One region of the Sphingomonas sp. PAMC 26617 genome, then DNA from elsewhere that is predicted to be linked to it. Evidence: riboswitches for the same ligand, from Rfam matches in the RefSeq annotation. Region 1 holds a riboswitch; the other holds the start of a gene.
The links. Region 1 has a riboswitch for thiamine pyrophosphate ahead of thiC (phosphomethylpyrimidine synthase ThiC). Riboswitches for the same ligand answer to the same signal wherever they lie in the genome.
Positions count from the first base shown of each region.

Region 2: another riboswitch for thiamine pyrophosphate. It lies ahead of RH91_RS01350 (TonB-dependent receptor); the one in region 1 lies ahead of thiC (phosphomethylpyrimidine synthase ThiC).

Region 1 covers NZ_JH594425.1:1,289,179-1,293,994, reverse strand. Annotated here, with positions in the region: gene thiC (phosphomethylpyrimidine synthase ThiC) at 1-1,884, opposite strand, end outside; TPP riboswitch at 1,927-2,035, opposite strand; gene RH91_RS05665 (ferritin-like domain-containing protein) at 2,073-3,089, opposite strand; gene RH91_RS05660 (ferritin-like domain-containing protein) at 3,141-4,148, opposite strand; gene RH91_RS05655 (MipA/OmpV family protein) at 4,293-4,816, opposite strand, start outside.
Region 2 covers NZ_JH594425.1:319,352-324,167, reverse strand. Annotated here, with positions in the region: gene RH91_RS01360 (DUF3772 domain-containing protein) at 91-2,484, opposite strand; gene RH91_RS01355 (hypothetical protein) at 2,579-2,938, shown strand; TPP riboswitch at 2,987-3,096, shown strand; gene RH91_RS01350 (TonB-dependent receptor) at 3,129-4,816, shown strand, end outside.

The sequences.
Region 1 (4,816 bases):
CTTGAACGTCTCGCTCATGGCCGCCATCCCGGCCTCCGCGTCGACATGCGTCGTGCCCTTGGCAAAGGCCGCGCGGTCCGCGTCCGCCGCCTGCCCCGCGCCCGCCGCGAGGAACCCGTCCGCCGGGCCGTTCTGCTTCGCCGCAAAGTCGCGCACTTCCTGCGTGATCTTCATCGAGCAGAATTTCGGGCCACACATCGAACAGAAATGCGCGGTCTTGGCGCCTTCCGCCGGGAGCGTCTGGTCGTGATATTGCTCGGCGGTGTCGGGGTCCAACGACAGGTTGAACTGGTCGCGCCAGCGGAAATCGAAGCGTGCGCGCGACAAGGCGTCGTCGCGCATCCTGGCCGCCGGGTGCCCCTTGGCCAGATCGGCGGCGTGCGCGGCGAGCTTGTACGTCACCACGCCGACCTTGACGTCGTCGCGGTCGGGCAGGCCCAGATGCTCCTTGGGCGTGACGTAGCAAAGCATTGCGGTGCCATACCAGCCGATCATCGCGGCACCGATCCCGCTGGTGATATGGTCATAGCCCGGCGCGATATCGGTGGTGAGCGGCCCGAGCGTGTAGAACGGGGCCTCGCCGCACACTTCGAGCTGCTTTTCCATGTTCTCCTTGATCTTGTGCATCGGCACATGGCCGGGGCCTTCGATCATCACCTGGACGTCGCTCTTCCACGCGCGATGCGTGAGCTCGCCCAATGTATAGAGTTCGCTGAACTGCGCCTCGTCGTTCGCGTCGGCGATGGAGCCGGGGCGCAGGCCGTCGCCGAGCGAATAGGCGATGTCATACGCCTGCATGATCTCGGTGATCTCGTCGAAACGTTCGTAGAGGAAGCTCTCCTTGTGGTGCGCGAGGCACCATTTCGCCATGATCGACCCGCCGCGCGAGACGATCCCGGTCACGCGCTTCGCGGTCATGGGGATGTAGGCGAGCCGCACGCCGGCGTGGATCGTGAAGTAATCGACGCCCTGCTCGGCCTGTTCGATCAGCGTGTCGCGGAAGATCTCCCACGTCAGGTCCTCGGCGACGCCTCCGACCTTTTCGAGCGCCTGGTAGATCGGAACGGTGCCGATCGGGACGGGCGAATTGCGCAGGATCCATTCGCGCGTGTCGTGTATGTTGCGCCCCGTCGACAGGTCCATCACCGTATCCGCGCCCCAGCGGATCGACCAGACCATCTTGTCGACTTCCGCCGCAACGTTGCTCGCGACTGCCGAATTGCCGATGTTGGCGTTGATCTTGACCAGGAAGTTGCGCCCGATCGCCATCGGCTCGGATTCGGGGTGGTTGATGTTGTTGGGGATGATCGCCCGGCCCCGCGCGATCTCGTCGCGAACGAACTCGGGGGTGACATAATCGGGGATCGAAGCGCCGAACGATTCGCCGTCGCGGATCAGCTTCTCCTTGGCGGCGGCGCGACCGAGGTTCTCACGGATCGCGACATATTCCATCTCGGGGGTGATGATCCCGCGCCGCGCATAATGCATCTGGCTGACGTTCGCCCCCGCCTTGGCGCGCAACGGGCGCTTCACGACGTTGGGATATTGCGGGACGCCCGCCGAGCGATCCGGCCCGGTCAGGCCATTGTCGTCGGGGCGGATTTCGCGCGCGTCGTAGGTTTCGACGTCGCCACGCGCGACGATCCAGTCGCGGCGGAGCTGCGGGAGCCCCATGTTGATGTCGATCTGCGCCTTGGGGTCGGTATACGGCCCGGACGTGTCGTAGACGCGCAGCGGCTGTTCGTTCGCGGAGGGTTCGAGCAGGATCTCGCGCATGGCGACCCCCGCGCCAGGGATATTCGCGCACGGCACGTGGATCTTGCGCGATCCGCGGATCGCGCCGGTGGTAACGCCAATTTCAGTGCGGGCAGGAATGTCGGCCATTGTCTCGCTCCTCAAAATCGGACGAGCGACAACGGAACCCGGGCGTGGACACCGCTCCCTCCCTCCGCCCGTGCTAACGGGATCAGGTTCAAACGGGTCGTGGCTTCAGCCACCTCTCAGCTGCTCTGGCGCAGCCCCCCGGGGAATTTCAGTCTTGTACGTGCTTCAAGCGACGAAGGAAAGGTAGGTCAGCTCGCCGCGCTGGTCTTGATGTTGCCGTTGATGCCGTTGGGGAAGAACCCACCGCCGACCACCGCATTGCGGTTGAGATAGACGACGTTGAGCACCTGCCCCGGCGTCCGGCTGAACGTGATGCCGTTTGCGTCGGTCGGGACGAGATTCGCGGTGGTGCCGTCGCCGATCCCCTGGTCGAGGTCGCTCGCCGTGCCATCGAGGCTGTCGCGCGCGTCGCTGATCAGATTGGCGTTAGTACGCAGCGACGGGGTCGCGATGCCCTTGGCGTAGAGCACCGTGCGGATCAGCCCGGCGTGATAGGCCTCGGTCGCGAGGATCCCGGCGGCCGCGTCGATCAGCAGGCTTTGCGCGATCAGCGGCGCTGCACCCTTATACGCAGTGACGCCCACGTCCTCGAAGATGAACGCCGCGAGCAGGAAGTTCTCATCGCTGGCATAAGGATCGAAGGTGCCGGTCGCCGGGACGATTCCCGCCGCACGCGCCGCCGCGGTGAACGCGCCGGTCGCGCCACCGTCGATGTTGATCGCAGGCTGCGCGACCGTCGACGTGCCAAGCACCGAGCGCAGGAACGCGACGTGCGCGACCTCGTCCGCCGCGATCTCGCGCGCATATTGCTGGACGATCGGATCGGTGAACGCGACCTGCCGCCCGCCGGTCACGCCGCCGGGCGTGCCCGTGCCGGTCAGCAGCGCGGCGGGAAGACCTGCGCCAGTGACGGCAAAGCTGTAAAACTGTGCTTCGAGATATTCGAGGTTGAGCGCGAAGTTGAACGTGTCCTGGTCCTTCAGCACGTCGGTCGAGGCCGGGCTCGGCGTCGCGCTGGCGGTATCGGTCGGCGTGGGGGTCGGGGTGATGGCGCTGTCGCCGTTGTTTGCTCCGCAGGCCGAAAGGAGCGCGCTGCCGCCCGCGACGACCGAGGCGGCCCCGGCGGTGCGGAGGAAGCTGCGCCGCGCCGCGCGGCGGCGTTCGCCCGCATCGAGGACGGTGAGAAGGAGGTCGCTATCGATCACTGGAAACACTCCGGTACGGGCGCGAAGACAAGGGAAGCACAGACGCGAGGCTCAGGCCGCTGCGGTGCTGGTATTGATGCTGCCGTTGACGCCATTGGGGAAGAAGCCCCCCTTCGCCACGGCGAGCGTGCTGAGATAGACGATGTTGAGCACGGGGCCGGTCGCGCGGCCATAGGCAAGACCATCCTGCCCGGTCGGCACGATGTTCGATGCGCTGAGACCGTTGAGCGCGGTTAACTGGCTGTTGGCGATCGTCGTCGCCGAAATGCCCTGGTCATCGTCGCTGCTGCCGTCGAACGCGTCGCGGACGTTCGAAATCGCATCGGTGTTCGTGCGCAGGCTCGGGGTCTGCAGCCCCTTGCTGTACAGCACGGTCCGGATGATCGACGCGTGATACGCCTCCGCGGCAAGGATGCCCGCGGCAGCCTCGAGATAGACCTTGCTGGAAAGCAGCGAGGAGGCACCGCGATAGGCGGTGACGCCGACGTCCTCGAACAGGAACGCCGCCTGGAGGAAATTCTCGTCGCTTGCATAAGGATCGAACGCCGCCCCCGCCGCGACGATCTTGGCCGCCTGCGCCGCCACGCTAAACGCGCTGGTCGCGCTCGAGCCGATGTCGATCGCGGGTTGCGCGACCGCTGCGGTCGACAGCTGCGCGCGCAGGAAGGTAACGTGGTTGACCTCGTCCTGCGCGATCTCGCGCGCATATTGGGCAACCAGCGGATCGGTGAAGTTGACCGCGCGGCCCCCGGTGACGGTGCCCTGCGTCGTCGTGCTTGCGCTGCCAGGCGTCAGCAACGCGTTGGGCAAACCGGTGCCGAACGCGGCGAAGGAATAGAATTGCGCCTCGAGATATTCGAGGTTGAGCGCGAAATTAAGGATCGCGGCGTCGTTGTCGGTCGCCTGCGCGGTCGCCCGGCTTCCGATCGTGACTGCGGTTGCGCCGAGTGCGGCGACCGCTCCGGCGCCGAGCGCGGTACGGAAAAATTCGCGGCGTTCGCTGCGACGTTCGGCACGGGATTCGAGCCGTTCGATCAGCTGCTGGTCAGTATCGTTCATCGGGGCGAAGCCTTCATCCTTGAAACGCGCCTTGCGGCCCGGCTTGCGTGGCACCGCGCGAGGCGGGACGCAAGCCGGGAAATGGCGGCCAGGCGCAGAGCTTATGCCGCGCCGAAAGGTTTGCCCCGATACGGGTACGCTACATCAGAAGGTGTAAGCGACGCCGGCTGCACCGACCCACTGGTTGCGCGAACCCGCGATGCTCACGATCGGGCTGTCGCCGAAATTGCCGAGCATGCGCGAATAGGTGCCGCCCGCCACGAGCTTGAACCCGTGCAGCAGATCCCCGGTCAGCGAATAGGTCGCCAGGCCACCGACCGAATAGTTCTTCCAGCCCTTGCCGACGCTATACTGCGGCAGGCCGCTGGCGAGGCTCTGCGCCGGCGTGATCGAGAAATAGGTCTGGCCGTAGCCGCTCTCAACTCGCTGCGCGGTGCCGAACACGGCGATTGCCGCCTTGCGGCTGAGCGGGGTCAGATAGTTGATCGACGGCTGGAGGATGCTCGACCGGTGCGCGCCGTTGACGTCATGGCGCAGGCTGACCGAGACCGAGAGCTTGTCGTACGGGCTGGTGATGACGCCGGTCTTGCCCAGGCCGACATAACCGCCAAGCTCGATCGCGGTGCCGATCTTGCCGAGTGCGCGGACGCGCAGGTCGTCGATGTTCT
Region 2 (4,816 bases), 970 kb from region 1:
GGTTAACCGATGGTTTTCAGAGATATAATCGGCTCCTCCGCCACATTTCGCGGGTACGCAAGCGGCATCGGGCCGCGCGGTTGGCCCGCGCTAGTCGTTCGGAAGCGTCGGGGCCACGGTCGCGCCGACCAGCTCGAGCCGCTGCGGGACGGTGCCGATGTCGATGCCTTCGTCGCGGAAGCGCTTGAGCAGCGTCATCAGCACCGCGCTGCGCGCGCCATAGGCCGCGCGCGGGTGGACGACATGGCCGAAGCAGTTGAACTCGATCCGCCCGGCGGTGATCGCGTCGATGAACGCCGTAGGCGCCGGGTCGGTCAGCACCGCGTCCTCGCCCGCGAAGGCCTCGAGCACCATCGCCCGCACCGCGTGCGCATCGCTGTCGAGCGGGACCGAGAATTTGATCTGGATCCGACCGAGCGGATTGGACAGCGTCTTGTTGAGCACCGATTTGGTGATCAGCTCGGAATTGGGGACGATCAGCGTCGAATGATCGGGCAATTCAATCTCGGTCGAGCGCACGCTGATCCGCTTGACGTCGCCTTCGTCGGTGCCGACGCGGATCAGGTCGCCGATCTTGATCGGGCGTTCCGCGAGCAGGATCAGCCCGGAGACGAAATTCTGCGTGATCGCCTGCAGGCCGAACCCGATCCCGACCGACAGCGCCGACAACAGCAGCGCGACCCGCTCGACCCCGATCCCCAGCGACGCGAGCGCCCAGATGAACGCGATCGCGATCCCGACATAGCGCGCGACGAGGCTGACCGAGTTGCGTCCGCTGCCGTCCAGATCGGTGATCGGCAGATAGCGCTTTTCCAGCCACCCCATGAACCCGCGCACCAGCGCGAGCCCAACGAACAGCACGACGATCCCGCGCAGGATGCCCGCGGGCGAGATCGATACCCCGCCGAATTCGACGCCCTGCGCCAGCACCCCAAGCCGCCCGAAGACCGTACCGAAGCCAGCGCCCCCGCCGAACGGATTGACCAGCAGGCTGAGCGCGACGAGCACGAGCGCGACGCGGAGCACCGCCGAGAGCAGCACGCCGAACTGGTCGACCATGCTCGGCCGCACCCCGAGCGCGCGGGTGAGCGTGACCCCGATCCGGCTTTCGCGCACGAACACGCTGGTCGCGACATCGTCGACCGCCGCCATCAGCAGGTACAGCGTCGTCCCGACGATCGTCACCCACGCGATGAACTGCGCGATGAACAGGCTGAGCACGACATAGCCGAGCAGCAACGCGATCAGCGCAGAGCCGACCAGCACCCAGGCGAGCAACGCGCCGATGCCGATCCCGGCACTCGTCTTGGCGTTCTGGATCTCTTCGGTTTCGGCGCGCCTGGCGCGCAACCGGCCGAGCACGACCAGGAACACGCCGATCAGCAGCAGGTGCAGCAACGCGTTGAGCGCCTGCGTCGCGATCAGTGCGGGCTGGCTCGCGCCGATCGCGGTATTGAACGCACCGACGAGGATACTCGCGAACGCGAGCCCCGCGAGCACCCAGGACAGCGGGCGCAGCGCGGCGGCGGTTTCGTCGTCGATCGGCGCGACCCGCCACGATGCGCCGTTGCGCATCAGCAAGGCGCCGCTCACCGCCGCGGTGTAGGCGCAGAAGCCCGACGCCATGACGAACGCGTCGAGCACCCCGCTCCACCGTTCGGGGAGCAGGCCCGACCAGCGCAGCCCCTGCACGAGCGCGACCGCGGCAAGCAACGGCGCGAGCGTGCCGATCAGCACCCGCCACAACGCATTGGCCGAGCGGCGGACGCGGTGCCCGGGCGCGCCCTCGACCAGCAGCCGTTGCCCGAACTGGCGCGCGCGGACGCGGACCGGAATCAGCAGCACGAGCGCGAGGATCGCGCCGAGCAGCAGCGGCCACGGCAGCAGCCCGCGCCATTGCGCGCGGATCTGGCGCAGGCCCTGCGTCAGGAAAAGTTCGGTCCGCCGTAGATCGCGCGGCAGCGCCTGGACGAGCGCGCGCCAGAAGGCCGGGGTCAGCGGCGAGGCGACCTTTGCCGAGACCTTCTCGTTGAACTTCTGCGCGCGGCTGCGGTCGATCTCGTCGATCAGTTGCTCGGCCTCGACATTCGCCAGCCCGCCGCGCTTGATCGTGGCATCGATCAGCGCATGTTGCTGCGCGAGCGCCTTGCGCTGCGTTCCCATCTCGGCAGGTTCGGCCACCCCGGGCGTAACCGGACCGAGCCCGGTGATCCGCGCATCGAGCAGCGTCTGCTGCTGGCGCAACTGGTCGACGACATCGGACGCCGCCTGCTGCGCGGCCACCGCGCGTCCGCGCAGGACCTTCTGGCTATCGGCATCGACCTGGTTGTCGAGCAGCCCGTCGACCGTCCGCAATTCGGTTTCGGCGCTGCGGAGTTGCAGCGACAGCGCCGCGACCGAGGGCGTCTGCGCCAGCGCGGCGGTGCCGGTGAGGAGCAACAGGAGCGCAGCGATCAGGCGCAGCAGGGATATCAGAAAAGGCATTGCGGGTTCGCCGTATCAGGCGCCGCTCCCTTGCGCCACCGCAACGCAGGGGGCAACGCGCAGGGCTGGACCGTAACGGACGTGGAGAGCAGCGATGGCAGAACCAAAGGCATGGGATGGCGCGGCGGTCCGCACCTGGCTCGAGCGTCGCGTCGCCGCCGCACGGTCCGATCAGGTCACCGCCGAGCGCGGCGGGCGCGACCGGCAGGACGATTGCGACAAGGCCGCCGCCGAGGAGATGGTCTGTGCGTTCCTCAAGACCAAGGTCTCGACCAATGCGCAGGCCGATTTCCTCGAGGAGCTCAAGCAGTTCATCGCGCGCGACGAGTATCTCTGGTCCGGCGTGTACAACGACACGAAGTTTGATCGCCACGTCCGCACCTATGCGCGCAAGCTCGTGCGGATGGCGAAGGGCAACACCGGCTTCGACAACGTCGCGCATTATCAGTCATAGCCGCACGCCGGATTCCGCTTTGAAACCCCGCCGTTCGCGCCTAAGGCGCGCACTTCCCCGGGGGGCCGCTGACGCGCGGCTGAGAGGTGGGCTGCAGCCCACGACCCGCTGAACCTGATCCGGCTAACACCGGCGTAGGGAGGGTTGGCGGCTGTCTCCGTTGTCCCCCCGTGTGGAGTGACGACGAACGATGGCGTATCCGTTTTCCCGCTTTCTGCTGCTGTCGGCAGCGGTCATCGCGACCCCGGCCTTCGCGGACCCGATCGGCGAGGATGCCCCCGATCGCGCGCCCGCCGACATCGTCGTCACCGGCCGCGCCGATCCCGCCGGGCTGCTCCCCGACCAGGACACGCCCAAGCAGCAAAGCGCGATTTCCGCCGCGTTCATCGCCAAGCAGGCACCGACGCTCAACGCGTTCCAGCTCGTCGCGCTGCTGCCCGGCGCCAACGTCGCCTCGACCGACCCCTACGGCCTGTCCGCCAGCTCGAGCCTGACGCTGCGCGGGCTTGGGCAGGACGAGATCGGCGTGCTGATGGAAGGCGCGCCGCAGAACGACATCGGCTATTATTATGCCTACCCCGCGCAATTTGCGGATAGCGAGAACCTCAAGCAGGTCACGCTTGCGCAAGGCGCGGTCGATCTCGATTCCCCGACGATAGGCGGCGCGGCGGGGCTGCTGTCGCTCGCGCTCGATGACCCGAAGACCGCCCCGCAGGCGCAACTCGACCTCTCGCTCGGTTCGTACAATGCGCGGCGCGTCTTCGCCCGGCTCGACACGGGGACGATCGGGACGACCGGGCTGCGCGCGTTCGTCTCCTATTCGCAGATCCAGGCGGACAATTGGCGCGGCGCGGGGTTCGACAAACGGCGGCATGTCGATGCCAAGCTGCTCGACGAATGGGGCAAGGGCAACCGCGCGAGCCTCGCGGTGTCGTACAACGAGACCAACGCTTCGACCTACCCCAGCCCGACGCTCGCCGAATTTCAGGCGGACGGACGCGGGTTCAACTACGACCGCGACTATGCCCCCGGGAACACCAATTACTGGCGGCTGTATCGCGCGCCGTTCCGCAACGTGTACCTCTCGGCGCCGGTCCACCTGACGCTCGCCGACGGGCTCGCGCTCGACACCACCAGCTATCTCCAGTTCGGCTACGGCAATTCGCCCTACGGGACGCAACTCGCGACGACCGGCAATTTCCTCGGCACCGAGGCGCTCGCGGACCCGGTCGCGCTGCCCGGCGCGGTCGATGGCGTCGCAACCGTCCTCGGCAATTTCACCGGAGACCAGTTCCGCGGTGGCAACGTCAGCAAGCTGACGCTCGACGCGGGCGCGCACCGCATCACCGCCGGGCTGTGGTTCGACTACGGCACCGACCGCGTGCTCCAGACCTATACCTCTATCGGCGATGACGGCACGCCGCGCGATCGCTGGGGCTATCAGGACAAGGCGATCCGCACCGCCGACGGGCGGCTGCTCGCTTATGAGAACGAACGCACCGTCACCGTCACCAAGGGGTTCTTCGTCGCCGACAGCATCACGCTGACCCCGCGATTGACCGTCGACGTCGGGTTCAAGGGCGTCGACGTCCTGCGCAGCGGACGCAATTACCTCCCCGGCCCGCAGGACCGGGTCCGCTCCGACAGCTTCGCCGCGCTCCCGCGCGCCGCGATCCACTACAAGATCGACGACCGCCAGCAGGTCTTCGCCAACGTCACTACCAACTTCCGCGCGCCCAACGAATATACGCTCTACAACGTCTATGCCGAGGGCGCGGTGGCGACGCAGGGCACGACCGCGCTCCGCAACGAATATTCGGTGTCGCAGGAACTCGGCTATCGCTTCATCGGCAGCAACCTGTCCGCCTCGGTCACTGC